Labrys monachus: one gene and its partner. The protein of the gene in region 1 interacts with the protein of each later gene in a pairwise test. Links are inferred from orthologs where the notes say so. Each region holds a gene or a part of one and is shown in the gene's direction. Other genes may lie near its edges. The genes, in order: ftsZ and rlmN.

Region 1 (14,574 bases):
ATCAAGCGCGTCGGCCTTCCCGCGCCGGGTGCGGGGGCCCCTGCCGAAACCCGTTAACGCCCGATGAAGATCCGGCAGCGAAAATCGGGGCACGGCATGCCGGCAAAGGCGGAAACCTTAACCCGCGGTAACCGATTGTTTACGGATTTGGCGGAAAGCTAACGTTAATGGGGCGTGAAGCAAATGCTGGCGGCAGACGCCGTTTCTCCCCAGACATCGCCTCTCAAAGAGGATGTTCCAGGAGAGCGTCGGCTCGAGGGTCATGCTGCGTTTGTTCAAATTGTCCTCCTTGCGCCTGGCTGGATCCAATACCCGGACCTGGGTGGATCTGCGGTCTTCGCGCCTGCAGCGTTTGATGTCGCATCCTCCGCGCGGTCTCGGCCTGGTGCTGACGGCGGCCCTGTTCTCCACCACCATCGTCTACGGCGCGAAGACCGGGCCGGTCTGGCCCCAGCTCGAAGCAACCTATGGCGCGCCGCCCGACATGGCCGCCAATTTCCTCGGCTTTCGCGTCGAGACCGTCGCCGTGAACGGCCAGCATGAGCTGACCGACCAGCAGATCTTCGCCGCCGCCGGGGTGACCGGCACCAGCTCGCTCCTCTTCCTCGATGCGGAAGCGGCCCGGGAAGGGCTGGAGGCGCTGCCCCTCGTGAAGTCCGCCCAGGTCCGCAAGCTGTTTCCCGACACGCTGTCGGTGTCGCTCGAAGAGCGCAAGCCCTATGCGCTCTGGCAGCGCGACGGCACCGTGACGCTGATCGCCGAGGACGGCACCGTCATCGAGCCGACGGTATCCCGGCGCTTCGCCGATCTGCCTCTGGTGGTCGGCGAGGGCGCGGACAAGCGGGCCCATGAGATCGTGCCCCTGCTCGCCGCCACGCCGATGCTGGCGGGGCGGGTGAAGGGGGCCACGCTGGTCTCGCAGCGGCGCTGGAACCTGACGCTGGACAACGGGGTCGTCGTCCGGCTGCCCGAGGAAGACCCCGGGACCGCATTGAAGAATTTGGCGCTCCTCGAACGGGAGGCCAGCGTTTTGGAAAAAGACATTTTGGCCGTCGATATGCGTCAGTCCGATCGTGCCGTGTTCCGTTTGAGCGAACAAGCCGCCGCCGCCCGCGCCGCCGCCTTGGGCAAGAAGGCGCCGAAGAAGGGGGATCACGTATGAGCCCCTTCGAGAACGGCCTGACGCCGAAACTGCGGCCGCTGGCGCCGCGCCGCACCAGCGTCATGTCGGTGCTCGACGTCGGCACCAACAAGATCGTCTGCCTGATCGCTCGGCTCCGTCCGCTGGAGGGCGCCGACCTGCTGCCGGGGCGCAGCCATCAGGCGCAGATCCTCGGAATCGGGCACCAGCGTTCGCGCGGGCTCAAATCCGGCGCCGTCGTCGACATGGAGGCGGCGGAACAGTCCATCCGGCACGCCGTCGACGCGGCGGAGCGCATGGCGGGCGTGCGGGTCGATTCGGTCATCGTCAACGTCTCCTGCGGTCGGATCGCGAGCGAGCATTACTCGGCCACCGTGCAGGTCGGCGGGCATCAGGTCGGCGATCACGACATCCACCGCGTGCTCGATGCGGGAGCCAATCATTCGGTGCGGGACAGCCGCGCGGTGCTGCATTCGCTGCCGATCGGCCACATGCTGGACGGCGTCGGCGGCATCCACGACCCGCGCGGCATGCTCGGCCGCACGCTCGGCGTCGACATGCATGTCGTGACGGCGGAGGCCTCCCCTGCCAAGAATCTCATGCTGGCGATCGAGCGCTGCCATCTCCACGTCGAGGCCATGGTCGCCACGCCCTACGCGGCGGGCCTTTCGGCCCTCGTCGACGACGAGACGGAAATGGGCGTGACCCTCATCGACATGGGGGCCGGCACGACGACCGTCGCCGTCTTCGCCAATCGCGCTTTCGTCCATGCCGACGGGCTTCCCATCGGCGGCGGACACGTCACCAGCGACGTCGCCCGCGGCCTGTCGACCCGCCTGTCAGAGGCGGAGCGGCTGAAGGTCCTCTACGGCGCCACGATCGCCAGCCCCTCCGACGACAGGGAGACCATCGCGGTGCCCCCGGTCGGCGACGATGAGCGGGACGGCATCCATCACGTGCCGCGCTCGCGCCTCGTGCGCATCATCCGCCCCCGCATCGAGGAAATCCTCGAAATGGTGCGGGATCGCCTGCGCAACTCCGGCGCCTGGGCCGAGGCGGGGCGGCGGGTCGTGTTGACGGGGGGCGCCTGTCAGCTTACCGGTACGGTGGAACTTGCACGCAAGATTCTCGACAGACAGGTGCGTATCGGCCGTCCTCTGGGAATTGCGGGCATGCCGGAAGCCGCCAAGGGACCCCCCTTTGCCGCGGCTGCGGGTCTCCTCGTCTATCCACAGATCGCCGGGGTGGAACACTTCGAGCCGCAGGTGCGCACACGCGTCCTGAGCACGGGAACAGACGGTTATTTCGGTCGGGTCGGACGATGGTTGAAGCATAGTTTCTAAGCGTCAGTTACAAAAAAGAAAATTCTTATTTGCAACTATGGCGTTTCGCCGGGCCGGAGCCGCAACTGGCCTTGCACTAGACGGCAGGACATATCAAAAAAATCCGGTCTTTCCGCCGGGATACACAAAAGGCTGCTTCGCAAATCAGTGTCTTTCTGATTCAAGAAGCAGAAGAGGGCCGCAAGGCCTTGAAGAAGGTCAATTAAAGGTGCGGCGACGTACCTGCAAGAGAGGCGAGCCATGACGATCAACCTCAAAATGCCGGATATCCGGGAGTTGAAGCCGCGTATCACCGTCTTCGGCGTTGGTGGGGCTGGCGGCAACGCTGTCAACAACATGATCGAGGCGGGCCTGGAAGGCGTCGATTTCGTCGTCGCCAACACCGACGCACAGGCGCTGACCCTGTCCAAATCCGACCGCATCGTGCAGATGGGCATCCAGGTCACCGAGGGTCTCGGCGCCGGGTCCCAGCCCGAGGTCGGCCGCGCCGCGGCCGAGGAGGTGATCGACGAGATCCGCGATCATCTGAACGGCGTGCATATGGTCTTCGTCACCGCCGGCATGGGCGGCGGCACCGGCACCGGGGCGGCTCCGGTCATCGCGAGGGTGGCGCGCGAAGTCGGCATCCTTACCGTCGGCGTGGTCACCAAGCCCTTCCATTTCGAAGGGCTGCGCCGCATGCGCCTTGCCGAGGCCGGCATCGCCGAGCTGCAGAAGAGCGTCGATACGCTGATCGTCATTCCGAACCAGAATCTCTTCCGTGTCGCCAACGACAAGACCACCTTTGCCGACGCCTTCGCCATGGCCGACCAGGTGCTCTATTCGGGCGTCGCTTCCATCACCGACCTGATGGTGAAGCCGGGCCTGATCAATCTCGACTTCGCCGACGTCCGCGCCGTGATGCGCGAGATGGGCAAGGCGATGATGGGGACGGGCGAGGCATCGGGCGAGCGCCGCGCCATCCTTGCCGCCGAGGCCGCCATCGCCAACCCGCTGCTCGACGACGTCTCGATGAAGGGCGCCCGCGGCCTGCTGATCTCGATCACCGGCGGCCCCGACATGATGCTCTACGAGCTCGACGAAGCCGCGACCCGCATCCGCGAGGAAGTCGATCCCGAAGCCAATATCATTCTGGGCGCCACCCAGGATCCGACGCTCGAAGGCATCATGCGCGTGTCGGTCGTCGCCACCGGCATCGATTCGGCGATCCTGCCGCAGGCCGCACCGTCCCAGAACGACGTCCGCCTGGCGGAGATGACCCAGCGCGTCCGCCAGCAGGCAGCGCAGGGGGAGCGGCCCGCCCCCCCGCGCCCGGCACCGGTCGCGGCTCCCGCGCCGATCGAGGTGACGAGCACGCCTGAAGTCGCCGCGCCGGTGGCAGCGCCCATCGCCGCGCCCGCGCCGGCGCCCGCTCCTGTGGCGGTCGCCAACGAGGTGACGCTGCGTCCCCTCGCGCCGAAGCCGACGCTCTTCCGCGACCCCGCGGCAGAGGAGACGCGCCGCGTGCCGGACCATCCGCCGGAGCCGGACCATTTCGTGCCGCCGGCACCCGAACGTGCCGTCGTCCGTCCTCCGCGCATGCCGCGCATCGAGGATCTGCCGATGCCGGCCCAGGCCCAGATCGCGGCCCAGCGTTCGGCTGAAGCGCCGCAGGGTGGTGCCGACAAGAAGCGCATGACGCTGCTGCAGCGTCTGGCGGCGGTCGGCCTCGGCCGCCCCGACGCCGACGAGCCTGCGCCGGCGCCCGCGCCGGCACCGGTTCAGCCCAACCGCCTTGCAGATCCGCGCATGGCGCCGCCGCGTCCGCCGGAGGCCCAGCGCCGCCCGCAGGCGCCGCGCCAGGCGCCGGCGCAGGGGCATCATCCCGAGGTGCAGCCGCGCCAGGCTCCGCAGGTGCGTTCGATCGAGGACGAGCAGCTCGAAATCCCGGCTTTCCTGCGCCGTCACACGAGCTGAGGCGGCCCATCGGTCGATTGAGACGATTTTGTAACCATAGCTGCGAATTTAGATGGCCCGGGCGTGTCGCCTGGGCCATATCTTTTTGAAATGGTTAAGGATTTCAAAACTAGGGTCGCTCGCCGGAATTTGGCGCGCCTGTGTTACAGATCGTAAGAAAGCGTGATTTGGCTAAACCTTTGGGTTCTGCTTTACGTATTTCCGAAGAAAGGTCCGAGTCCAGGCCCTGGTGCCTGGACCCACTAGAGGACCCGGGGTCAACAGATACAGGTCGTTCTCGGTTCGGTTGAATCTCGCCTCGCGGCGAACGGCTTGCGGAATGCGAAACATGAAATCTGGTTTCCAGACGACTTTGAATGATCGGGTTTCCCTTCAGGGAATCGGGGTTCATTCTGGCAAGCCTGTCTCCATTACCCTTCATCCCAGCGAGGCCAATAGCGGTATCGTTTTCCTGCGGACCCATCTGGAGAACGGTCGCGAGCGGGAGATCCTGGCGCGCTACGACAATGTGACGGACACGCGGTTGTGCACGGTGATCGGCGATCCCTCACGCGGCGCGGTGGGCACCGTCGAGCATCTGATGGCCGCTCTGCGCGGCCTCGGTGTTGACAATGTCACGGTGGAGGTCGACGGACCGGAGCTTCCGATCATGGATGGCTCCTCCGCGGTCTTCGTCGACGCCATCGATCAGGTCGGCATCGAGATGCTGCGCGCGCGTCGCCGCAAGGTGAAGGTCCTGAAGCCGGTGCGTGTCGAGATGGGACGGGCCTGGGCCGAGTTGCTGCCGTTCGACAAGGGTTTCCGCCTGGATGTCGAAATTGACTTCCCCTCGCCGCTGATCGGGCGGCAGCGCCGTGTGCTGGACCTCACGCCGGATGCTTTCCGCCGCGAGATCTCGCGGGCGCGCACCTTCGGTTTCGTCAAGGACGTCGAGCAGTTGTGGGAGCGCGGGCTGGCGCTCGGATCCTCGCTGGAGAATTCGGTCGCGCTGGGCGAGGACCGGATCCTCAACCCCGAGGGCCTTCGCTACGGGGACGAATTCGTTCGTCACAAGATGCTCGATGCCGTGGGCGATCTTGCCTTGGCGGGGGCGCCGCTGCTCGGTCAGTACCGCTCCTATTGCGGCGGCCATCGCGTCAACTTCATGATGCTCGAAGCGTTGTTCTCCGACAGCAGCGCCTGGACGATGGTCGATGCGCCCGTGCGCCGCGAAACCGGGCATGCCGATCTGAGCAGCGGGTTGGCTGCGGCGGCCTTCGCGCCCGATACCAACTGAACGCTGCGGTCCGTCGTCGACATTGTATTTGCAAAGCTTTGTACAAACGTGCCGAGGCGGTGGCGCTTGGCCCGGGGATCGGGTACAAGAGCGCCTGGATTTGGGCCGGCTTTGGTTCGACGCTGGGTTGTGCCCGGGTGCCGGAGCAGGTCGCCGCCGCCTGCCGTCGAAATAGAGGTCTGAGTGATGCCGCTGCGTTCCCTCTCGTCTTCCCGCTCTCTCGCGATGCGGTTCACGATTCGCGCCGTGGCCGTTGCCATGATGGCGGCGCCGCTCGGTGCCTGCGGTTGGTGGGATGACGACCCGGTCTACAAGACCCAGGCGACGGATCCAGCCGACCTTCTTTACAATCAAGGCCTCGTCTTCCTGAAGAACCAGGATTATACCAAGGCGGCCAAGCGTTTCGATGCGTTGGACAAGCAATATCCGCAGACCGAATGGCAGCAGAAGGCCATTCTTATGTCGGCCTATGCGAATTATTCCGCCGGCAACTATGATGATGCGATCACGGCCTCCCAGCGTTACGTGACGCTTTATCCGAAGAGTCCGGATGCAGCCTACGCCGCTTATCTCTATGCCAATTCGCAGTACAAGCAGATTCCGGACATCACGCGCGATCAGGATCGCACGGTCAAAGCCCTGCAGGCCTTCCAGGTCGTCGTGACCAACTGGCCGAAATCCGAATATGCCGACGATGCGCGCTTCAAGATCCAGGTGACCAAGGATCAGCTCGCCGGCAAGGAAATGGATATCGGGCGTTACTACCAGGGTCAGCAGAATTATGTCGCTGCGGTGAACCGCTACAAGATCGTGGTCGCGCAGTATCAGCAGACGCGGCAGATCGAGGAGGCGCTGAGCCGCCTGGCCGAATGTTATCTGGCCCTCGGCCTGACGAGCGACGCCCAGACGGCTGCCGCCATCCTTGGACACAATTATCCGGACAGCCAGTGGTACAAGGACACCTACACGCTGGTGAAGTCGAACGGCCTGGAGCCGCGCGAGGATACCGAATCCTGGCTGAGCCGCACGTTCCACTCGGCGATCTCGATGGATTGAGGCGGGAGCGCGGCTTCCCTGGTGGTTCGAAGAGGCCGGTCGAAAGATCGGCCTTTTTTGTCTGCGGTTGCTCTTTTGGCATGCGGGGCATCGACGGGAGCGATATAGAGTCACCATGCTCGTGCAATTGGCCATCCGCGATATCGTCCTGATCGACCGGCTCGATCTCGAATTCGTGCCCGGCCTGTCCGTGCTGACCGGCGAGACCGGCGCCGGGAAGTCGATCCTGCTCGACGCCTTCTCGCTTGCCCTCGGTGGGCGGGGCGACGGCGGACTGGTGCGCCACGGCATCGCCCAGGGCCAGGTGACGGCGGTGTTCGACATCCCGGCCGACCATCCGGCCCGCGCCGTGCTGCGGTCCAACGATATCTCGGACGACGGCGATCTGATCCTGCGCCGCGTGCAGATGGCGGACGGGCGGACACGGGCTTTCGTCAACGACCAGCCGGTGAGCGTGCAGGTGCTGCGCGCCGCCGGCGCGGCGCTGGTGGAGATCCACGGCCAGCACGATGACCGCGCGCTGACCGATCCGGCCTCCCACCGGGCCTTGCTCGATGCGTTCGGCGGGCTGGAGAAGCTCGCTGCCGACGTCGCCGGCAGACATGCCGCCTGGCGCAAGGCCACGCAGGCTCTTGCCCAGCACCGGGCCCGCATGGAGAAGGCGCGCGCGGAGGGGGACTGGCTGCGCCACGCCGTGGACGAGATCACCAAGCTCGATGTGCAGCCCGGAGAGGAAGAGGCGTTGGCGGCGCGCCGCGCCCAGATGATGCAGGCCGAGAAGATCGCCGTCGACCTCAAGGAGGCCCATGACGGCGTCGGCGGCCAAGGTTCGCCGGGGCCGGCGCTCGCGGCCATCATCCGGCGCCTGGAGCGTCGGGGAGCCCAGGCGCCCCGTCTGGTCGAGCCGGCGATCGCGGCGCTCGACCAGGCTCTCAACGCCCTCGAGGAGGCGCGCATCGCCCTGCAGTCGGCGCTGGACGAAGCGGATTTCGATCCGGCCGAACTCGAGCGGCTCGAGGAACGGCTGTTCGCCCTGCGGGCCGCGAGCCGCAAATATGACGTGCCCGTCGAAGGCCTTCCGCTGCTGGGCCAGCGCCATGCCGCCGAACTCACCGCCTTGGACGAAGGCGAGGGACATCTGGAAGCGCTGGAACTGGCCGATCGCGCGGCGAGGCAGGCCTATGAGGGGCAGGCGGCGAAATTGTCGGAGAAGAGGCGGGCCACGGCTGCCCATCTCGACAAGGCGGTCAATGCGGAGCTTGCGCCGCTCAAGCTGGACCGGGCGCGCTTCAACGCCAATGTGCAGAGCGACGGCACGCTGGCTTCGCCGGACGGGTTCGACCGGGTGGAATTCTGGGTGCAGACCAATCCCGGGACGCGGCCGGGCCCGATGATGAAGGTGGCGTCCGGCGGCGAACTCTCCCGTTTCATGCTGGCCCTGAAGGTCGCCCTGGCCGATCGCGGCTCGGCGCCGACGCTGGTCTTCGACGAGATCGATTCGGGCGTCGGCGGCGCCGTGGCGGACGCCATCGGCCAGCGGCTCGCGCGCCTTGCCGCGCGGGTGCAGGTCATCAACGTCACCCATGCGCCGCAGGTCGCGGCCCGCGCTTCCACCCATTTCCTCATCGCCAAGGAGGCGCAGGGGAAGGAACTGGTGGCGACGCGCGTGGTCGCGCTCGATGCCGCGCGGCGACGCGAGGAGATTGCCCGCATGCTCGCCGGCGCCCATGTCACCGACGAGGCCAGGGCGGCGGCCGATCGCCTCCTGCATATGGCGAAGTAGCGGACATGCCGGCTTTCGCGCCGGCTCTGCTGCCCTCGATGCCCAAGCTGTGCTAAGCGACGGCATCCCATCCTAGCCGGTTGCCCGCCATGACCAATACCAAGCCCGTCGCCGATCTCAGCGAGGAAGAGGCCCGAGCCGACTATCTGGCTCTCGCAGGCCTGCTGGCCGAAGCGGACCGGCATTATTACCAGGAGGACGCGCCCCGCCTCAGCGACGCCGAATATGATGCCCTGCGTCGGCGCTATGGCGAGCTCGAGGCGCGGTTCCCGCAATTGAAGACGGGCGACAGCCTGTCGGACAGGGTGGGGGCGCCACCCTCCGAGAAATTCGCCAAGGTCCGGCATCGCGTGCCGATGCTGTCGCTTTCGAACAGTTTCTCGGACGAGGACGTCGTTGAATTCGTGGCGCGTGTCCGCCGTTTTCTCGGCCTGGCCGAGGAGGAGCCCCTCACCGTCACGGCCGAGCCGAAGATCGACGGCCTGTCCTGCTCCCTGCGCTACGAACAGGGCAGGCTCGCGGTGGCGGCGACGCGGGGCGACGGCGCGGTCGGCGAGGACGTCACCGCCAATGTCCGCACCATCGGCGACGTGCCGGCGACGCTGCATGGCCAGGTTCCCGAACGCTTCGAGATTCGCGGCGAGGTCTATATGCGCCATGCCGACTTCGCGGCGCTCAACGAGCGGCAGGCCGAGGCGGGCAGGCCGCTCTTCGCCAATCCGCGCAACGCCGCCGCCGGGTCGCTGCGCCAGCTCGACGCCTCGATCACCGCGAGCCGGCCGCTGCACTTCTTCGCCTATGCCTGGGGGGAGGCGAGTTCGCTGCCGGGCGATACGCAATATGACGTGGTCCGCGCCTTCGCGGGCTGGGGCTTCGCCGTCAATCCCCTGATGGTGCGCTGCCGGAGCGTCGAGGAACTGCTCGCCCATTACCGCCTGATCGAGGCGCAGCGCTCGAGCCTCGGCTACGATATCGATGGCGTGGTCTACAAGGTCGACCGCCTCGACCTGCAGCAGCGGCTCGGCTTCGTATCACGCTCGCCGCGCTGGGCCACCGCCCATAAATTCACCGCCGAGAAGGCGACGACCCTGCTGCGCGACATCGAGATCCAGGTCGGCCGGACCGGTGCTCTCACGCCGGTGGCCAAGCTGCAGCCGGTCACCGTCGGCGGCGTGGTGGTCTCCAACGCGACCCTGCACAATGAGGACGAGATCGCGCGCAAGGATGTGCGCATCGGCGATACCGTCATCGTGCAACGCGCCGGTGACGTCATTCCCCAGATCCTGGGCGTCGTTCTCGAAAGGCGGCCGGAGGGCGCCGTTCCCTATCGCGCGCCTGAGACCTGTCCCTGTCCGCTTCGGACCCCGACCGTGCGCGAGAGCACCGCCACCGGCGAGGAGGGGGTGGTGCGGCGCTGCTCGGGCGAGTTCGCCTGCCCGTTCCAGAAGATCGAGCATCTGCGCCATTTCGTCTCCCGTCGGGCCTTCGACATCGAGGGGCTGGGGGAAAAGCAGATCGCCTCCTTCTTCGAGGACACCGAACTGCCGGTGCGAGAGCCCGCCGATATCTTCACCCTGGCCGCCCGCGATCGCCGCAACCTCAAGAAGCTCAGGGATCGCGAAGGGTTCGGCGAGACGAGTTCGCGCAACCTGTTCGCGGCGATCGAGGCGCGGCGGGAGGTGCCGCTCGAGCGCTTCATCTACGCGCTCGGCATCCGCCATATCGGCGAGACGACGGCCCGTCAGCTCGCGCGGGCCTATGGCTCCTGGACGTCCTTCGAGCAGGCGGCCCTGCGCATCGCCGCCAAGGATGAGGAAGCGGCGGCCGAGATGGACGCCATCGATCAGATCGGCGAGACCGTGGTGGAAGCGGTCGGCGCCTATTTCAGCGAGGCCCACAACCTCGCCGTTCTCGAACGCTTGACGGCCGAGATCCGCATCGCCGACGCCGAGAAGCCGCAGGCCGCGAGCCCGGTGGCGGGCAAGACGGTGGTGTTCACCGGCGCGCTCGAGCGCATGAGCCGTGACGAAGCCAAGGCGATGGCCGACCGGCTGGGCGCGAAGGTCTCCGGCTCGGTGTCGAAGAAGACCGATCTCGTGGTGGCGGGCCCCGGCGCCGGCTCGAAGCTCGCGGAGGCGCAGAAGCACGGTGTCAAGGTCATCAACGAGGATGAGTGGTTCGACCTGGTGAGCGGCGCGCAGAACGCCTGACGGTGTGCCGGTCCCCTGACCGGCATGTCGCGCGACGGGGCCTGGGATAGGGGGCGGGGGCGGTAGTCAGGACGTGGGATTGAGGATGGCGATGCCCGCGTTGAGCGACAGGGCATAGCAGACCCAGAGGAGATAGGGCACCAGCAGCCAGGCTGCCGCGCGATTGAGCGCGAACGCCTTGCGGACGGTGAAGGCGAGCACGACGGCGAGCGCGGCGATCACCACCAGACCGGTCATGATCGCGTGGCCGCCGAAGAACACGGGCGACCATGCGGCGTTGAGAGCGAGCTGGACCAGGAAGAGCGCGAGCACGAGGCTGCGCCTCGGCGATGGCGGCGTGCGGCTCCACAACAGCCAGAGCGAGGCGGCGATCATCACGTAGAGAAGCGTCCAGGCGATCGGAAAGACGCCGTTCGGCGGCGTCCATATCGGCTTGGTGAGCTTGGCGTACCAGACCGGGATCTCGCTGACCGTCGCGTAGGATCCGATCAGGGCGATACCCAGGCAAAGCAGGACGCAGACCAAGGCGCGAAACCAGTCCCGTGCCGTCATGTCCGTTGAACCTCCGAATCGTATCTTCGTTGCAACGCTCTGACAGGGCCGCGGTTTCACCCGATCGGAGCGGTCGCCCGTTCCAGCCAGTCCCGTTCGTCCGGTTCGACGAGAGGAGAGAGCACCTCGCGAACGCGCCGGTGATAGGCATCGAGCCAGTCGATCTCCGATCGGGTCAAAAGACCGACGTCGATCGGCCGGGTGTCGATGGGGGCCAGCGTCAGCGTTTCGAAGCCCTGCATCGGGCGCTCGGCGCCCTCGATCTCGACCGCTTCCACCAACACCAGGTTCTCGATGCGGATGCCGAACTCGCCGGCCCGGTAGTAGCCCGGCTCGTTGGAGAGGATCATGCCGGGCTCGAGCGGCGTGGTGCCGAGCTTGGAGATCCGCTGCGGGCCCTCATGCACCGACAGGTAGGAGCCGACGCCGTGGCCGGTGCCGTGGTCGAAATCCGTCCCGACCTCCCACAGCGCGGCGCGGGCGAAGCTGTCGAGCTGCGAGCCGGACGCGCCTTTAGGAAAGCGGACCTGCGCGATGGCGATGTGACCCTTGAGAACTCTCGTATAGCGGTCCCGCATCAGGGGCGTCACGTCGCCGACGGCGATCGTGCGGGTGATGTCGGTGGTGCCGTCGACATATTGGGCGCCCGAATCGATCAGGAACAGGCCCGGCGTGACCGGCCGGTTGGAGGCGCGGCTGACGCGATAATGCGGAATGGCGGCGTTGGGGCCGGCTGCGGAGATGGTCGGAAAGGAGAGGTCCTTCAGGACACCGGTCTCGCTGCGGGCATGCTCCAGCGCCTCCGCCGTCGAAATCTCGGTCTCCGTCCCTTCGGGCGCCGTCCGGTCGAACCAGGCCAGGAAGCTGACGAAGGCGGCGCCGTCCCGGATATGGGCGGCACGCGCACCCGCCTGCTCGGCCTCGTTCTTGACCGCCCGCATCAGCGCGATCGGGTCGCTGCCCTTCTGCACCTTGCCGCCGGCCCGCTCGACGAGCGTGGCGAAGCGTTCGACCACCATCGTAGGATCGAGCCGGACCGTCTTGCCCTTCACCTCGGCGGCGAGCACCGCCTCCATCCGGCCCGGTTCGGCGATCGCCATGTGATGGGAGAGATTGTCGCGCACCGCGTTGGACAATTTGCGGCCGTCGACGAACAGCGTCGGCTCGCCGCTGGCCGGGACCAGTGCATAGGACAGCGGCAGCGGCGTATGCGAGACGTCCCCGCCCCGGATGTTGAACAGCCAGGCGCAGGCATGCGCGTCATTGGTGAAGACGGCGTCGATCTTCTGCTCGGCGAGCTTTGCCTGCAGCCGCTCGATCTTCGATCCGCTGCTTTCGCCGGCCAGGGAAACGTCGTGCAGGACGATGGAGGCGAGAGGCGGCGCGGGCCGGTCGGCCCAGATGGCATCGACCGGATTGTCCTCCACGGGGACCAGCGCGGCCCCCGCCTTTTCGCAGGCGGCGCGAAGCCGCTCGACCTCGTTGATCGATTGCAGGCGCGGATCGTAGCCGAGGCGGGCGCCGGGCGCGAGGGTCCGCTCCAGCCAGCGCTCGGGCGGTTCCTCGACGAGATGACGCGGCGTGAACGTGCCGGTATCCACCTGTTCGCGGACCTGCACGGTGTAGCGGCCGTCCACGAAGATCGCCGCTTCGGCAGCGAGCACGATGGCGATTCCCGCCGAGCCGGCAAAGCCGGTCAGCCACGCCAGGCGCTCTTCGGATGGCGGGCAATACTCGTTCTGGTGCTCGTCCGAACGGGGCACCACGAAGCCGTCGAGCCCTCGCTCGGCCAGCTTCTCGCGAAGGGCCTTGACGCGGGCCGGGCCGAGCGCGGGTTGGGAGATCTCGTCGAAGGATTGGAATGTGGTCATCTCATGCCCCGGCAGCGCGGACATCCCCGTCCGCATCTTCATCGCAGTCTGGCGTCTTCGAGGGCGGCCGGGGACATGCCGTCCCCGGCACCCGGATCATCTCGGCTTGTCCCTTCCGTTGGCGAGGACCAGCGTGGTCCATTCGTCGAGAGGGATGCGGCGGACGAGATGCAGGCCCTGTGCCCGATAGGCGGCGAGGGCGGCATTGGCATGGGCGTGCAGGAGCCCGGACAGGATCACCGTCGCGCCCGGCGCCAGCAGCTTCGCCATGGGCGCGGCGAGGCGCACGAGCGGCCCGACAAGGATGTTGGCGAAGACGAGATCGTAGGGCTTGCCGGCCTGGATCGGCCCGGCGGTGGTGCCGCGGGCGACGATGGCCGTCACGAAGGCGCCGGCCCGGTTGAAGCGGATATTGTTGCGCGCGGTGGCGATCGCGACCGGGTCGATGTCGGAGGCGAGGACGCGCCGGTGGAGGGCACGGGCCGCGGCGATCGCGAGCACGCCGGTGCCGGTGCCGATGTCGAGGGGCCTTTGCGGCCGCTTGCGCTTCAGCAGGGCGTCGAGCGCGAGCAGGCAGCCGCGCGTGGTGCCGTGGTGCCCGGTGCCGAAGGCGAGCGCCGCCTCGATCTCGATGGCGATGGTGTTGGCCGGCACGCGGGCGCGGTCATGGCTGCCATGGATGGTGAAGCGCCCCGCCGGCACCGGCGCAAGGCCTTCCAGCGACGCCGCCACCCAATCCTTGTCGCCGAAACTGTCGAAGGCGACCTCGACGTCCGGCCCGGCTGCGAGGGCGATGAGGTCGCCCACCGCCTGCCTGTCGGGGTCGGAGCGGAAATAGACCTCGACGAGCCAGGGTGGGCGGGGCGTGCCGTCCTCGCGCTCGAAGGCCGCAATGGCGGTCTCCGTCGGATCGAAGCTCTCGCCGAGCAGATCGGCGATGCGGCGCGCCCGGGCCTCGTCGGTGACGATGCGGGCGACATGGGTGGGATTGTTGGGATGCAGACCTTCGAGCATGTGCTTGGCTATCGCGCCGGCCGGCGAAGGGCAATGAAAATTGAGCCTCCCTGGGTCACGAAGGGCTGAACCGCATGAAGCGCTCCCGGAGCGCGCCGATCGCCGCGATGTCGGCATTGGCGAAGGCGACCCGCATATGGCCTTCGAGCCCGGGCCCGAAATAGGGACCGGGCAGGCACAGCACGCCGCTGCGGGCGACGAGCTCCCTGACCACGTCCGCCGCCCTTTGCCCGGGAAAGGGATGCCGCAGGAACGCGAAATAGGCGCCGACCGCATCGATCTTCCAGCCGTTTACGCCGGCGAAGGCCTGCCGGAAGGCCTCGGCCCGGCGTTCGATCTCGAGCCGGTTGGTCTCGCGCCAGGCGGCGAGGC
Region 2 (14,540 bases), 5.4 Mb from region 1 along the record:
GGCAGAGCGCGCTGAGGATGCGCACCCACCAGGGCGCGTATTGCACCGATTTCATCACGTCGTCGTGGATCGACTTCGCCGATTTCTTCTCGTCCGGCGAGATGCCGTCCGCCTCGGCGGCGAAGGTCAGTTCGGAGAGGGTGTGGTTGAGGTCGTTGCGGACGGCGGAACGCTCGCCGGGCGGGATCTCCTTCGCCGACCGGATGCTGCCGAAGCGCTCGCCGAGCTTGCGCGCGGATTCGACGGCGAGGTCCTTCCGGTCGCCGCCATAGCGCTCGATCAGGCTCGCAGCCGCCGGCATCTCGCGGGCGAGCCGGGCGAAGTCGCCGCCGGGCAGGTCCATGTTGAGGGCGAAGCTCGCCGGCAGCAGGCCGATGACGGTGAGCATGATCAGGCCGATGCTCTTCTGCCCGTCATTGGTGCCGTGCGCGAAGGAGACGCCGGTGCAGGTGAGGATGAGCAAAGCGCGCATCCACCACACCGGCGGCCGGCCTTCCTGCGGCGGCTCGAACAGATGCCGGTCGCGGATCGCGAGCCTCACCAGCCGGAACAGGATGAAGGCGAGCCCGAAGCCGAGGATCGGCGAGACCAGGAGCGAGGCGAGCACGCTCCAGACCTGCTGCCAGTCGACGCCCTCCCCAAGCCGGCGGCCATGAATGACGGCATTGGCGACGGCGATGCCGATCAGTGAGCCGATCAGCGCGTGGGAGCTCGAATTGGGGATGCCGAGCCACCAGGTGCCGACGTTCCAGGCCAGCGCCGCGACGAACAGCGCGATCAGCATGCCGACCGCCAGCCTCCCGTCCGGCGGCGACAGGGCGTCGGGCGGGATGAGCTGCACCAGTGCATAGGCGACGGCGATGCCGCCGAGGATGACGCCGAGGAAGTTCATCGCTCCCGACCACAGGACGGCCTGGCCGGGCTTGAGCGAATGGGTGTAGATCACCGTCGCCACCGCGTTGGCGGTATCGTGGAAGCCGTTCGAGAACTCGAAGGCGAGGGCGAGGAAGAGGCAGGCCGCCAGGAGCGCGACGATGGCGGGCGAGCCTTGGGACAGGAATTCCAGCATGTCTGCGAGCCTTGTTCATAGGATGACGCACAAGCGCCATCGCTTCCGGAAACGGCATCGGCGCCGCCGTGCGAAAAATGACAGGTTTCGACAATAGTTTGCCGGCTCTATGCTTGCCGGCTCTCGATAACTCGGCCGCATAAGGCGCGAGGGACCGTCACAGTTCCATCCCAGGCACGGTCCCGCGACGTCAGGCTCAGCCCGCGGCGATGAGGCGGGCGAGGCGCGGAATGCCTTCGCCGACCGCGCGGTCGTCGGCGAGGGTGAAGCTCAAGCGCAGGGCATTGCGGCCGCTGCCGTCGGCGAAGAAGGCATGGCCCGGCACGAAGGCGACGCGCGCCTCGGCGACGGCGCGCGCCAGGAGTTCGGTCGTATCGATCTCGGGCGGCAGCGTCATCCACACGAACATGCCGCCCTCGGGCCGGCTCCAGGCGACCTCCGCCGGCATGGTGGCGTCGAGGGCTTCGAGCATGCGGTCGCGCCGCGCGCCGTAATGCAGGCGCGCCTTCGCGACCTGGGAGGCGTAGTTCGTCTCGGCCACGCGGTGGATGACGATCTGGTTGATGGACGGGCTGTGCAGGTCCGAGGCCTGCTTGGCCAGCACCAGCTTCTCGATCACCGTGCGCGCCGCGCACACCCAGCCGACGCGCAGACCCGGCGCGAGGATCTTGGAGAAGCTACCGCAATAGATTGTGCGCGCCGCCTCGATGCCTCCGCTACGGGCGCAGTCGAGCGCGAGGATCGAGGGCACCGGCTCGCCGTCATAGCGCAGCGCCTGGTAGGCGGCGTCCTCGATCACGGCGGCGTCGAGGCCGGCCGCGAGGTCGAGCACGTCCTCGCGCTCGGCCCGGCTGAGGGTCTCGCCGGTCGGGTTGGCGAAATCGGGGACGAGATAGGCGAATTTCGCCCTTCCACCCGCCTTCGCCGCGGCGGCGCGATAGGCCTCGGGCGTCATGTTGCCGCCGGCCGGCGTCAGCCGCTCGTAATGCGGCTCATAGGCGTTGAAGGCCTGGAGCGCGCCGAGATAGGTCGGCCAGGTGACCAGCACGGTATCCGCCGGCGAGACGAACAGCTTGCCGAGATAGTCGAGCGCCTGCTGCGAGCCCGAGGTGATGAAGATGTTGCCTTCATCGCAGGGAACGCCCAGGCGTCCCATCTCCGCCGCCAGCCAGCGCCGCAGCGGCAGGTAGCCTTCGCTCACCTGGTATTGCAGCGCCGCATCGGCGCCGGGACCCGAGAGCACGTCGGCATAGGCCTGGCGGAAGGCCTCGTGCGGAAACATCGCGGGGTCCGGAATGCCGCCGGCGAAGGAAATGATGTCGGGCTGGTCCAGCAGCTTGAGGAGTTCGCGGATCTCGGACGCCCTCATCCGCGAGGCGCGGCCGGCGAAGAGCGGGGCGAGTGTCATCGTTCCTCCCAGGGCCACCCCCGGCGGCCCAGAATTATGTCAGCGATGCTGACCTTATTTGAGATCGCCTTCCGGTTCAAGGGCCGGATGCAATGCCGGGAGGTCCCGTCACCGCGCCCGGCTTTATCGCGTGGATGCGGACGGGCAATCACCGATCGCCCTTCCTGGACACACCGATCCTGGAAATATCGAGCGTGCGGGGAAGGAAGAGGTCGATCAGGGATCGACCCTCCATAGCATCTCACCCCCGGCGCCCATCCGCCTCACACCTTCTGCGTCGAGGCCTTGTAGATCTCGTCGATCGAGCGGCCGAGCGCGTCGTTGAATTCGGCGTCGGTCATCCCGTGCTTGAGCTCCTCGGCGAGGGCGCGCGAGAAGCTCGCGATCATGCCGTGGTTATGGGAGAGCTTCTCGCAGGCGTCGGCCCGGCTATAGCCGCCCGACAGCGCGACGACGCGGGCGACCTTCTCATGATCGACCAGCGGCTTGTAGAAATCCGCCACGTCCGGGATGGTCAGCTTGAGCATCACCGTCTCGCCCGCCAGCAGGGCATCGAGATGCCGGACGATCTCGTCGCGCAGCAGCGCTTCGGCGCCCTTCTTGTCCGGTGCCTTGATCGAGACTTCCGGCTCGATGATCGGCATCAGCCCGTGGCCGGAAATCTGCTTGGCCACCTCGAACTGCTGTGCCACCACGGCGGCGATGCCGGCCGGCGACGCCTGGTTGATGACGGAACGCATCTTGGTGCCGAACACCTTCTTCGCCACAGCGCGGACGAGCAACTGGTCGAGATCCGCCATCGGCTTCATCAGCTGCACACCGTCGCTCTCCGAAGCCAGCCCCTTGTCGACCTTGAGGAAGGGAACGACGCCGCGGTCTTCCCACAGGAAGCTCGGCACCGGCTTGCCCTCGGCGTCGCCGTCCATGGTGCGTTCGAACAGGATGGCGCCGAGCACCTTGTCGCCGGTGAAGGCCGGCGCCGTCATGATGCGCACGCGCATCTCGTGCATCAGCTTGTACATCTCGGCTTCGCCATTATAGGCGCTTTCCGGAATCCCGTAGAGGCGCAGGGCCCCCGGCGTCGACCCGCCACTCTGGTCGAGCGCGGCGATGAAGCCGTCCTTGCCGGAAATCTGCGCCATCATCTTGTCATCGGCCATGATCGTCTCCCTTTGCATGAGACCGGTCCGCACGTGAGCGCGCCCAGCCCCGACAAAGCCTTCTAAAGCGTGGAGGCTTGCGATGGAAAGCCCGAAGCGGGCATGAAAGGCGAGCGATCCCCCTTCCGGGGCTCTTTTTGGCGGCGGCGGCGCAGGCAAGACAGCCCTCATCCGCCGAGCCAGGCCTTCGTCTCCGCCAACAGCTCGTCGGACAGCGCGGGATCGTCGGCAATGCGCGAGAGGACCACGGCGCCGACCATGGCGGACCAGCTCGCGATCGCCGCGCGGCGGCGCGCTTCGGGCGTCTCGCCCGGCGCGGTGCGGCTGAAATCCTCGATGCGGCGCTCGATCGCCTGCGTCAGGGTATGGCGCGCCGGCGCCGCGCCGCGCACGGCCTCGGTGCCCAGCGCGGCGAACAGGCAGCCGGCCCCCGGCCGGTCGCGATGCCCGGCGCTCAGATAGCCCTCGGCATAATCGGCAATGCCGACGGCGGGCGCCCCCTCGCCGCCTGGGCAGAGGACATGGGCGAAAGCCTGGGCGATCAGTTCGTCCTTCGAGGCGAAATGCCCGTAGAAGGCGCCGTGCGTCAGGCCGGCCGCCTTCATGATCTGCGCCACCGTCACCCCCTCGAAGCCGCGCTCCCTGAACAGCTGCGCGGCGGCGTCGAGAATGCGCTGCCGGTTCTCGGCCACCTGATCCCGGCTGACTTTCATCATCGTCTCCTTTGCGCGCCGCGGCCGGCATGCCTGCGGCTTGATTCGACGGCGCGCCTGCCCAGGGCTTCCGTCCTGCTTGACATTATACATGACAATGGTCATGAATGCATCAATCATGATAGCCATCATGAATAAAGGAGACAGACAATGACAGGATCCCTTCCCGCCGCGCTCGTCACCGGCGCTTCCACCGGCATCGGCGCCACCTATGCCGAACGCCTCGCCCGCCGCGGCCACGATCTCGTGCTCGTCGCACGGGACCAGGCGCGCCTGGAGATCCTGGCCGCGCGTCTTCGCGCCGAGACCGGCGTGGCCGTCGACGTCATCCGGGCCGACCTCACCGATGCCGCGGACCTTGCCCGCGTCGAGGCGCGCCTGCGCGAGGACGCCCGCATCGGGCTGCTCGTCAACAATGCCGGCGCCGCCGCCCATGGCGGCTTCGCCAATCCGGACATCGAGGCCCTGGACCGGCTGATCCGGCTCAACGTCACCGCCGTGACGCGGCTCACAGGCGCCGTGGTGCCGCGCTTCCTCGCCGAGGGCAAAGGCGCCATCGTCAATATCGCCTCGGTGCTGGCCGTGGTGCCCGAGTTTCCGCTGGGGATCTACAGCGCCACCAAGGCCTATGTGCTCAGCTTCTCGCAGGCGCTGCAGGCGGAACTCGGCCCGCGCGGCATCTACGTCCAGGCCGTGCTGCCCGCCGCTACCCGCACCGAGATCTGGGAGCGCTCGGGCCGCGACGTCAACACGCTGACCGGCGTCATGGATGTCGGCGAGCTGGTCGACGCCGCCTTCGTCGGCTTCGACCGGCGCGAGCTTGTCACCATCCCGCCACTGCCCGACGCCGGCCAGTGGGAGGCCTTCGATGCCGCCCGCCGGGCGATGATGGCGAATTTCGCGCAGGACCACGCGGCGGAACGCTACAGGGCATGACGCGGCCAGGGCGGGAGGCGGGCCGGAGCCCCCCCACCGGTGTGCTGGTCCCCTGACCGGCACGAAACCGCACGGCCTCGCCATTCCGCTCGGCGCGGTCCGGGACAGGCGGGTCGGGGATCCGCCCACCGGTTGCCGGTCCCCCGACCGGCACGGCGGCGCGATCGCCCGGAAAAACGCATTCGCCGTCGCCCTTTATGGCCGGTTGTGCTATGGAGCCGCCCAACAAATGGATCTCCGGCATGACTGCCCTTTCTCTCGACCCGACTTCCCGGCCGCAGCCGGCCGCCCCGCCTGCCCTGCCTTCGGCCCGCAAGCCCTCGCTTGCGGGGCTCGACCGCGCGGGGCTGGCCGAGGCGATGGCGGCCATCGACGTGCCCGCCGGCGAGGTGAGGATGCGCGTCAACCAGCTTCACCACTGGCTCTATGTGCGCGGCGCCGCCTCCTTCGCCGCCATGACCAACGTCTCCAAGCACCTGCGCGCCAGGCTGGAGGAAGCCTATACGCTCGACCGGCCCGAGATCGTCACCGAGCAGGTTTCGGCCGACGGCACGCGCAAATGGCTGATGCGCATGCCGGCCACCGGCCCGCATGATCGCGGCGCCGAGATCGAGACCGTCTACATTCCCGATGAGAGCCGCGGCACGCTCTGCGTCTCCAGCCAGGTCGGCTGCACGCTGACCTGCACCTTCTGCCACACCGGCACGCAGAAGCTGGTGCGCAACCTCACCGCCGCCGAGATCGTGGCGCAGCTCCTGGTGGCGCGCGACCGCCTCGGCGACTGGCCGGACCGGGAGCCGCCGGAAGGCGCGATCGTGCCGCGCGACGGCGGGCGTTTCATCTCGAACGTCGTGCTGATGGGCATGGGCGAGCCGCTCTACAATTACGACAACGTCACCACCGCCCTGAGGGTGATGTCGGACCAGGACGGGCTCTGCCTGTCGCGCCGGCGCATCACCCTGTCGACCTCAGGCGTGGTGCCGATGATCGGGCCGCTGGGCGAAGGCATCAATCCGGCGCTCGCCATCTCGCTGCATGCCACCCGTGACGACCTGCGCGACACGCTGGTGCCGCTGAACAGGAAATATCCCATCGCCGATCTGTTGGAGGCCTGCCGCAACTATGCCGGGCTCTCCAACGCCCGGCGCATCACCTTCGAATATGTCATGCTCAAGGGCGTCAACGACAGCCTCGGCGAAGCCAGGGCGCTGGTGAAGCTGCTCAAGGGCATCCCCGCCAAGATCAACCTGATCCCATTCAATCCCTGGCCCGGCAGCCCGTATGAATGCTCGGACTGGGAGACGATCGAGGCGTTCTCCGACGTGGTGTTCAACGCCGGCTACGCCTCGCCCATCCGCACGCCACGCGGACGCGACATCCTGGCCGCCTGCGGCCAGCTCAAGAGCGAGAGCCAGAAGATGCGGGCGCGCGAGCGCATCGCCCTCGAGGCCGACGCCATGAAGAAGCTGGCGGTGGAGGCCTTCTACGCCCACGGCATCGGCGATGCAGGGGCGGACGAGGCGTGATCCGCTTTCTCGACAGGCTCATTCTCGTCGCCTTCGCCCTGGCGACGGCGGCCGCGACGGCGCTGGTCGTGGCCCTCGTCGGCCTGGTCAACCAGTCCTTCGGCGACGCGTTCGGCGCGCTCGCCCGCCTCCTCGGCCTCACCGCCATTGCCGCCACCTTCGACGGGCGGGCGGAGGACGTCGTCGCCTTCGTCGGCCAGGCCGCGATGACCGGCCTCGCCCTCTGGGTGGGACCGATCATCCTGGTCGGCGTGATCGGCGAGGCTTGGGGCCGGCGAAGCTGGGTCTTCTACGCCGTCGGCATGGCCCTTGCCTTCGCGGCCGCGCCGCTAGCGACGGGCATGGGGCTGATCGGCCTCGCCATCCTCTATCACGCCGCCGCCGGCCTGGCGGCGATCGGCATCGCGGCCGGGAGCGTCTACTGGCTGATCGCCGGGCGAAGCGCCGGGCCTGCAGGGGTGCCCGCCCTGCCGCGGCAGCCGGACGCGCGCAGGACGTAAGGTCGCACGTCCCGCGAATTTCGCGTCCGCAGCCCCACTTAACCATTTCCTCACTGCGGAGCGATATTCTTCTGGAGGTTCCGGTCGAACTTTCGCCGGAATCCCTGTCTTTCGTCGCGGCTATACGGTGCAGCCGACTCCACGGTCGCTGAACGCCGCCGTGTCTGTTCTCTTGTTCCGGATCGATCGAGCCCGCATGATGTCCTCATCCCTTCGCATCGCGCTCATCGCCGTCGCCGTCCTCCTGTCCGGTACGGCCGTGGCGAAACCCCGCAAACCAAAGCCGGCAGCGCCCGCCACGGCCGCGCAGCCGGTTTCCCTCGGCGTGTTCAAGGACTGGCAGGCCTTCGAGAACGGCACGGGCAAGAGCAAGTCCTGCTTCGCGATCACCAGCCCCAAGGACCGCAAGCCCGCCAAGCTCGAACGCGATCCGGCCACGCTGTTCATCACCCGCCGGCCGGGCGAGGGCGTACGCGACGAATTGAGCATGATCACCGGCTTTCCGATGAAGGACGGCGGCGAGGCGACCCTCAAGGTCGGGCGGACCTCCTATGCGCTCTACACCAAGGGGTCCAACGCCTGGATCAAGAACGCCGCCCAGGGCGGCGCCGTCATCGGCGCCATGCGCAAGAGCCGCGACCTGACCTTCGAAGGCGCTTCGAAGCGCGGGCGCGTCACCACCGACCGCTATTCGCTCGCCGGCCTGCCCCAGGCGCTGGACGCCATCACCAAGGGCTGCCCGTAGGCGCCGGAGATTTTCTCGGTCGAAAGGTCTTCAGGCCTTCGGCACGCCGGCAGGCGCCGCGGGGTCGCCCGCCACGCCGGGAGCCTTCTTCAGGAACGCTTCGATGCCGACGAGGCCGGTGTGATGCACCACGAGCGGCAGGCCGAGACGTTCGGCCGCCGCCCTCGCCTTCTCTTCCAGGGCGGCATCGGGGAACTGCACCAGGACCATCACGCGCCGGTAATTGCCGAAATAGACCGGCAGCAATTGCGGATGGCGGTCGAGCCCGAGCCCCTTGATCACAAAGCGGTCGAAATGGCGCACCAGGAAGTCGGTGAGGTAGAAGGTGCCGATCTCCTCGTCCTGCATGGCGTCGAAGGTCTGCGCCCCCGCGAAGAAGGAATAGCAGTGCGGCCCGTCGATCCGCTCGACGCCCTCCTCCTTCAGGACGTCGTCGAGCAGGCCGCCCGTGCCGCAATCGCCGTAGAGGCAGAGGATCTCGTCATAGGCGGCGCGGCCGGCGCGGATCTTGCGCCGCACGCCCTCGGGGATCTTGTGGGGATGGTTGTGCCAGATCGCCGGCAGGCAGGTGATGTCGAGATGGTCCCAGCCATTGGCCTGCTTGACCGCCAGGAATTCGCGCGCCAGCGCGCCGCAGGCGATGACGAGCGTTCTGCGCGGCGAAGCGCCGCTTGCCGAAGAATGGCCCATCGGGTGCCTCCTTGCCTGCCCGGTGCCGATCGCGGCGGATCGGCAGCCGGACATCCATCGTCCCCGGCGAGCCGTTTCGAACGGGCTGTTACGCCGTCTTGGACTGTATCGAACCCTGGCGCTTGCTGATCAGCGTCTTCGCCGTCTCGACCGCGATCGCCGCGTCGCGGCAATAGGCATCGGCGCCCACCGCGTCGGCGAAGGCCTCGTTGAGCGGCGCGCCGCCGACCAGCACGATATAGTCGGAGCGGATGCCCTTTTCCTTCATCGTATCGATCACGACCTTCATATAGGGCATGGTCGTGGTCAGGAGAGCGGACATGCCGAGGATTTCCGGCTGGTGCTTCTCGATCGCCTCGAGATAATTGTCGACGGGGTTGTTGATGCCGAGGTCGATCACCTCGAAGCCGGCGCCTTCCATCATCATGGTGACGAGATTCTTGCCGATGTCGTGGATGTCGCCCTTGACGGTGCCGATCACCATCTTGCCGACCTTGGGGGCGCCCGTCTCGGCCAGGAGCGGGCGCAGCACATGCATGCCGGCCTTCATCGAATTGGCGGACATCAGCACTTCCGGCACGAACAGGATGCCGTCGCGAAAATCGACGCCGACGATGCGCATGCCCTCGACGAGGGCCTTGGTCAGCACTTCATAGGGGGTCCAGCCGCGGCCGAGCAGGATGTTGACGCCGTCGACGATCTCGTCGGCGAGGCCGTCATAGAGATCGTCATGCATCTGTTCGACGAGCTCGTCATCGGAAAGTGTGCTCAGATCGAGATCGCCGTCGGCCATGTCGGGGAATTCCTGCTCTGGGGGAAGCACGCGGATGCTATGGATGTCGCTGATTGCGAGCTAACGCAACAGTCCTGTGAGAGGCTGTCGCACCGGGGACATCGTGTTGTCAAGGAACGACAAGCGCCGTTTTACCGCGCCTTCGCGACGAAGGATTCCCGCGGCAGCAGGAGCCCGGCAGGCCCGCGATCACAGGCTCGTCCGCCGGAGCCCGCTCGACAGGGCGCCGATCACCGAGAGGCCCGCGCCGATCCAGGCGATCAGCGCCGTCTGCCCGTGGGCGACGAGGCCGAACACCACCGCCGCCACCGCCGCGCCCATGGACTGGCCGAGGAGCCGCCCGGTCGACTGCAGCCCGCTCGCCCCGCCGCTGCGCTCGCGCGGCGCGCTGGCGATGATGATGCGATTGTTCGGCGACTGGAACAGGCCGAAGCCGAAGCCGCAGATGGCGAGCCGCCAGCCGATGTCGAAGCTCGACGGCTCGGCGCCCATGGTGGCGACGCAGGCGAGGCCGGCTGCGAGCACCACCAGTCCGGCGCTGCCCAGCCTCTCCGGCGCCAGCCGGTCGGACAGGTGGCCGGCGATCGGCGCCATCAGCGCCGTCATCAGCGGCCAGGGCGTCATCAGGAAGCCGGTGGCTGTCTCCGAGCGGCCCAGCGCCTGCTCGAAATAGAAGGGCAACGCGATATAGGCCATGTTCTGCGCCGCGAAGGAGCAGATCGACGTCGCCATCGACAGAGCGAAGACCGGGCGCCGCAGGAGGTCGACCGGGAGCATCGGCACGGCGAGCCGCCGCTCGCGCCGGACGAAGACGGCGCCGAACACCGCCGCGCCGGCCAGCATCAAAGCGGCCCGGGCATGGCCGTCCGCATCGCTGAAGGCATCGAGCCCGGCGATGAGGAGGCCGAACGTCACCGCATTGAGCACGGCGCTGAGCGCATCGAAGCGGTGGCCGGAGGCCGGCGTCTGCGGCAGGAACCGGGCGGCGATGAACAGAGCGAGGATGCCAAGCGGCACGTTGACGAGGAAGAGCCATTGCCAGGCGGCGACCGCCAGGATCGCCGAGGCGACGCTCGGGCCGGCGGCGGAGGACACCGCGACGACCAGCGCCGTATAGCCGACGCCGACGCCGAGCTTTGCCTTGGGATAGATGTAGCGGACGAGCGCGATGTTCACGCTCATGATGCCGGCTGCGCCGAAGCCCTGCACCACCCGGGCGCAGGCGAGGAAGACGAGGGAATGCGCGTTGGCGCAGGCGAAGGAGGCCGCGGTGAAGACGGCCAGGCCGCACCAGTAGACGCGCTTGTAGCCGAGGATATCGCCGAGCGAGGCCAGCGGCAGCAGCGAGACGGTGACCGCCAGCACATAGGCGGTGACGACCCAGATCGCGTCCGAGGGCGGGATCGCCAGTTCCCTGGCGATCGAGGGCAGCGCCACGTTGACGATCGCCGAATCCAGCACCGCCATGGTGAGAGCGATGGCGATGGTGAGGAAGGCCAGGGCGCGTTGAGGATTGGGCAGGCCATCCGTGGCGGCGGCGTTCATGGGAGACTCGCAACAAACAAGGCCCGGCCAGGCTGGACGCCGGCCGGGTGAAATGAAAAGCGGAAAGAGGCGGCCGGCCCTTGCGGAGCCGGCCACCCTGCATAAACACGTCCCTTATGCGCGCGGCATGCCCGCAGGTGAAGCGCTTATGCCGCGAGGCTGGGTTGACCGCGCCACATTGCCGCTCAGTCCTCGCCCGGTCAGTCCTCGCCCGGTCAATCCTGGCTTTTGCCGCCGACGATGTCGCGCGCGGCCCGGTCGATGATCGTGCGCACGCGCTCGGCCTCGGCCGGGGTCCACGGACCGCGGCGCATGTGCAGGGCATGTTTCAGCGTGCGATAGGCCTCGCGCACCATGTCCGGCGTCGAATGGCCGGCGAAGGCACTGGCGGCGAGGTCCATCCGGGCCATGACGCCGTCCACCGCATCGCGGTTCTGCGCCAGGAACGCCTCGCCTTCGGGGGTGATGGCATAGAGCTTCTTGGTGCCCGAGGAGGCTTCGCCCCGGATGTGGTCCTGCTCCTCCAGCAGGGTCAGCGTCGGGTAGACCGCGCCGGGGCTCGGCGCATAGGCGCCGCCGAACTTCTCCTCGATGGCGCGGATGAGGTCGTAGCCGTGGCGCGGCTTCTCGGCGATCAGCGCGAGGATGACGAGGCGCAGGTCCCCGTGGCCGAAGACGCGGCCGCCGCGCCCGCCGAACCAGCCGCCGCGGCCGAAGAACTCGCCGCCGCCTTCGTCGCCGAAGCCGCCGTCGCGTCCGCGGCGCCCGCCCGGGGCGCAGCCATGTTCGCGTCCCCTGCCCCATCCGCGGAAGCTCTCGCGGTCCCCATGGCCTTCATGATGTCGTCCAAACATTCGATATACCCTTATGTGAGTCTTAAGATGATTCTTAAGATATATCGAAATTCGAATTGCGCAAGTGGTTTTTGCGGGCCTCTTGCGGAACCGTCGCGGATCGCCGGGCCCTGGCGCGCTGCAGCTCTTTCAGCAGGCGGCGACGGCGGGGCTGACCGCAGCCCGGTCCCGGCGTCCCTGCCGGCCTGCCGATCGGCGAGCGAAACCCGGCCCGTGCCTTTTGATCCTCGCCGTCGCCATGGGCGAGCGAGCCGCCGTCCGGCGCCCGATTGCGGACGGCAGGAAAGACCGCCCGCGCGGGAACCGGCGCATACTTCGCCCGCCTCAAGTATAACGGCATCACTGGTCACCGACTACTTAGTGACTGAGCAAGAATACCGCGAGGAAACGGGAGACCTCACCACGGTAACATATTACGTTCCCGCCTGCAGCACCGCACACTTGCCCCGAAATTCCTCGTGATGCTGCCGGTGGGGCGTCCGACATCTCACCTGCTCAGCGCATCCCCGAAGAACTCCGGCGCCTATATTGTCGAACATTAAGGGAGATATGCTTCGGGTATAAAAGTATCACTTGTACGTGAGCCGAAGGGATTACGTCCTCGCGGAGGAACTTCTGCGTCAGACGCTTGTTATCGCAACGGAATGCAATCTCTGGGACGTGAAAGTGCGTGGCTGCATAAGCGGAAGCAATAAGCCGCAGGGTTCATCCCTCGATCGAAGCATCGGGGATTCCAACGAATATCAAGGAGGCCAATCATGATCGATCGCAAGCAAAGCAACTATCCGAAGATGGCATTACTGGCAGGCTGCGTGACGGCGCTTCTTGCAGCCGGTCCCGCCTTTGCGCAGCTCAGCGGCCATGGCCACGGCCATGCCGGCAATGGCGCCGGGGGAGCCGTCGGCGGCCTCGGCAACGCGGTGGGAGGCACGGTGGGGGCCGTGGGCGGCGCGCTCGGCGGCACTCATGTCGGCGTCAACGCCAATGTCGGCGGCCTCGCCGGCGTCAACAGCAACACCTCGCTGAATAGCGGCGGCCTGCATTCCTTCACCAGCGCCCGCGTCGGCGATGCCGCGAATGTCGGGGTCGGGGCCTCCTCGTCCTCCACCGGCGGCACGAATGTCGGGGTCGGAGCCAACGCCCTCGGCAGCAATGGCGTCAATGCCGGCGCCGGGGTCTCTCTGGGCGGCAGCAGCGGCGGCGCCAATGCGGGCGTCGGCGTCAGCGTCGGCTCGATCGGCACCGGCGCGGGCGTCGGTATCGGCGACGGCGGCAATCCCGGAACGCCGGGCACGCCTGGTACGCCCGGGACCCCCGGCACGCCCGGACTTCCCGGCATATCGAGCCAGTTCAGCCAGATGAGCAGCGGCGATCGCGCGCTCATGAAGAAGCGCTGCGTGGCGATCATGAATTCGTCGAACGAGTATGACGACCAGCTCGTCAAGCTCTGCCGGATGCTGGCCTCGCTCTGACCGAACCGCGATAGAGCCGGCGGCGATGTCCTCGCTTCAGGGCGTCGCCGCCGGGCCCCTTGCCCGCTTTCGGCATCGGGAGCCGGTTGCTGCGTTTCGCGGTGCCCTGACGATCCCGGTTCCGCCGACCCGCAAAATGCCTTATTCGGCCGCCTCTTCCACCACGCCCAGCCGCATCCGCTTGGCAAGGGTGGAGCGCGTCTGCGCATAGTTCGGCGCCACCATCGGATAATCCGGCGGGAGGCCCCATTTGGCGCGGTATTCCTCCGGCGTCATGTTGAAGGCAGTGCTCAGATGGCGCTTCAGCGACTTGAAAGGCTTGCCGTCCTCGAGGCAGAAGATGAAATCCGCCGTCACCGACTTCTTGACCGGCACCGCCGGTACCGGCCTTGCGTCGGTGGCATCGACGGGTTCGCCCCTGGCCATGCGGGCCAGGGAAGCATGCACGTCGGCCAGCACCTTCGGCAGGTCCGCCTGTTTCAGCGGGTTGTTGGACACGTAGGCCGCAACGATGTCCGCCGCGAGGCTGATGCTGCTATCCTGCACTGTCAGATCTCCTGTTCGCAATGATGTGAGTGGAAGGCGAGGACCTCGACCTGGCGTCCGGGCTTGCGCCGGAATGGGCCGACATCGGCTCGCGGAGGATCACCGCCTCCCGCAACGGGCCTCACCATCCCGTCGGGAGAAGAACGGCCGGTGGCATCGCTTTGCTGCGCATGGGCGCCCGGAAGCTCGCCGCAGCCCGCACAGGCGGGCGGGAGAGCCGAGGCCATTGCGAGAGGAGCGAAGCCCCGGACCGCGATCGCCGCGAACGCCAAAGCGAGAACCGCGGCCACGATGATATAGAGGCGCGCAGGCGCGGCGATGCCGGCGGAGAGACGCACCTCACTGCCGAGACGGCGGTAACTGTTCCTGATCGTCCGACCGACGCTGCTCATCGTAGGAATCCATCCTCTCGACAAGCCTTTGCCAGATTCGGGATTCAGCCGACAGAAACGAGATGGAACGATTCAGCACGAAATGGAACTAAAGGGAACGAAAACTGTTGCGTCGGCGCAACAATCGATATTTTATTAGCTCCGTTGCAGTATTCCCCGGTCTTCCTCGCTCGGCGCCGGCAGAATCGGCA

What was found.
Region 2: the proteins of ftsZ (region 1) and rlmN interact in binary tests that used the Escherichia coli proteins (3 or more experiments, as listed by UniProt). The link is inferred for Labrys monachus from one-to-one orthologs.

What each region holds. Positions count from the first base shown.
Region 1 is NZ_JAUSVK010000001.1:5,490,550-5,505,123, reverse strand. The notes cover bases 2,086-5,082. They hold ftsZ (cell division protein FtsZ), read left to right. Parts: upstream 2,086-2,724; coding sequence 2,725-4,440; downstream 4,441-5,082. Other genes in these bases: lpxC (UDP-3-O-acyl-N-acetylglucosamine deacetylase), read left to right, coding at 4,769-5,082; ftsA (cell division protein FtsA), read left to right, coding at 2,086-2,484. Outside these bases: murB (UDP-N-acetylmuramate dehydrogenase), read left to right, coding at 1-57; J3R73_RS25170 (cell division protein FtsQ/DivIB), read left to right, coding at 356-1,162; more of ftsA, read left to right, coding at 1,159-2,085; more of lpxC, read left to right, coding at 5,083-5,716; J3R73_RS25150 (outer membrane protein assembly factor BamD), read left to right, coding at 5,903-6,772; DNA repair protein RecN, read left to right, coding at 6,888-8,555; NAD-dependent DNA ligase LigA, read left to right, coding at 8,645-10,765; J3R73_RS25135 (TspO/MBR family protein), read right to left, coding at 10,832-11,317; J3R73_RS25130 (aminopeptidase P family protein), read right to left, coding at 11,374-13,188; J3R73_RS25125 (50S ribosomal protein L11 methyltransferase), read right to left, coding at 13,285-14,202; J3R73_RS25120 (aminotransferase), read right to left, coding at 14,258-14,574. UniProt on the Escherichia coli protein: Essential cell division protein that forms a contractile ring structure (Z ring) at the future cell division site. The regulation of the ring assembly controls the timing and the location of cell division.
Region 2 is NZ_JAUSVK010000001.1:142,869-157,408, reverse strand. What follows is about bases 4,708-7,670. They hold rlmN (dual-specificity RNA methyltransferase RlmN), read left to right. Parts: upstream 4,708-5,528; coding sequence 5,529-6,812; downstream 6,813-7,670. Other genes in these bases: J3R73_RS00665 (invasion associated locus B family protein), read left to right, coding at 7,512-7,670; J3R73_RS00670 (hypothetical protein), read left to right, coding at 6,809-7,312; J3R73_RS00680 (SDR family NAD(P)-dependent oxidoreductase), read left to right, coding at 4,708-5,286. Also shown: J3R73_RS00700 (inorganic phosphate transporter), read right to left, coding at 1-1,069; J3R73_RS00695 (aminotransferase-like domain-containing protein), read right to left, coding at 1,266-2,477; J3R73_RS00690 (fructose bisphosphate aldolase), read right to left, coding at 2,741-3,637; J3R73_RS00685 (TetR/AcrR family transcriptional regulator), read right to left, coding at 3,805-4,350; more of J3R73_RS00680, read left to right, coding at 4,501-4,707; more of J3R73_RS00665, read left to right, coding at 7,671-8,057; J3R73_RS00660 (DUF1638 domain-containing protein), read right to left, coding at 8,088-8,747; J3R73_RS00655 (cobalamin B12-binding domain-containing protein), read right to left, coding at 8,836-9,540; J3R73_RS00650 (MFS transporter), read right to left, coding at 9,730-11,085; J3R73_RS00645 (PadR family transcriptional regulator), read right to left, coding at 11,301-11,939; J3R73_RS00640 (hypothetical protein), read left to right, coding at 12,698-13,411; J3R73_RS00635 (Ros/MucR family transcriptional regulator), read right to left, coding at 13,553-13,963; J3R73_RS00630 (hypothetical protein), read right to left, coding at 13,960-14,349; J3R73_RS00625 (sensor histidine kinase), read right to left, coding at 14,485-14,540.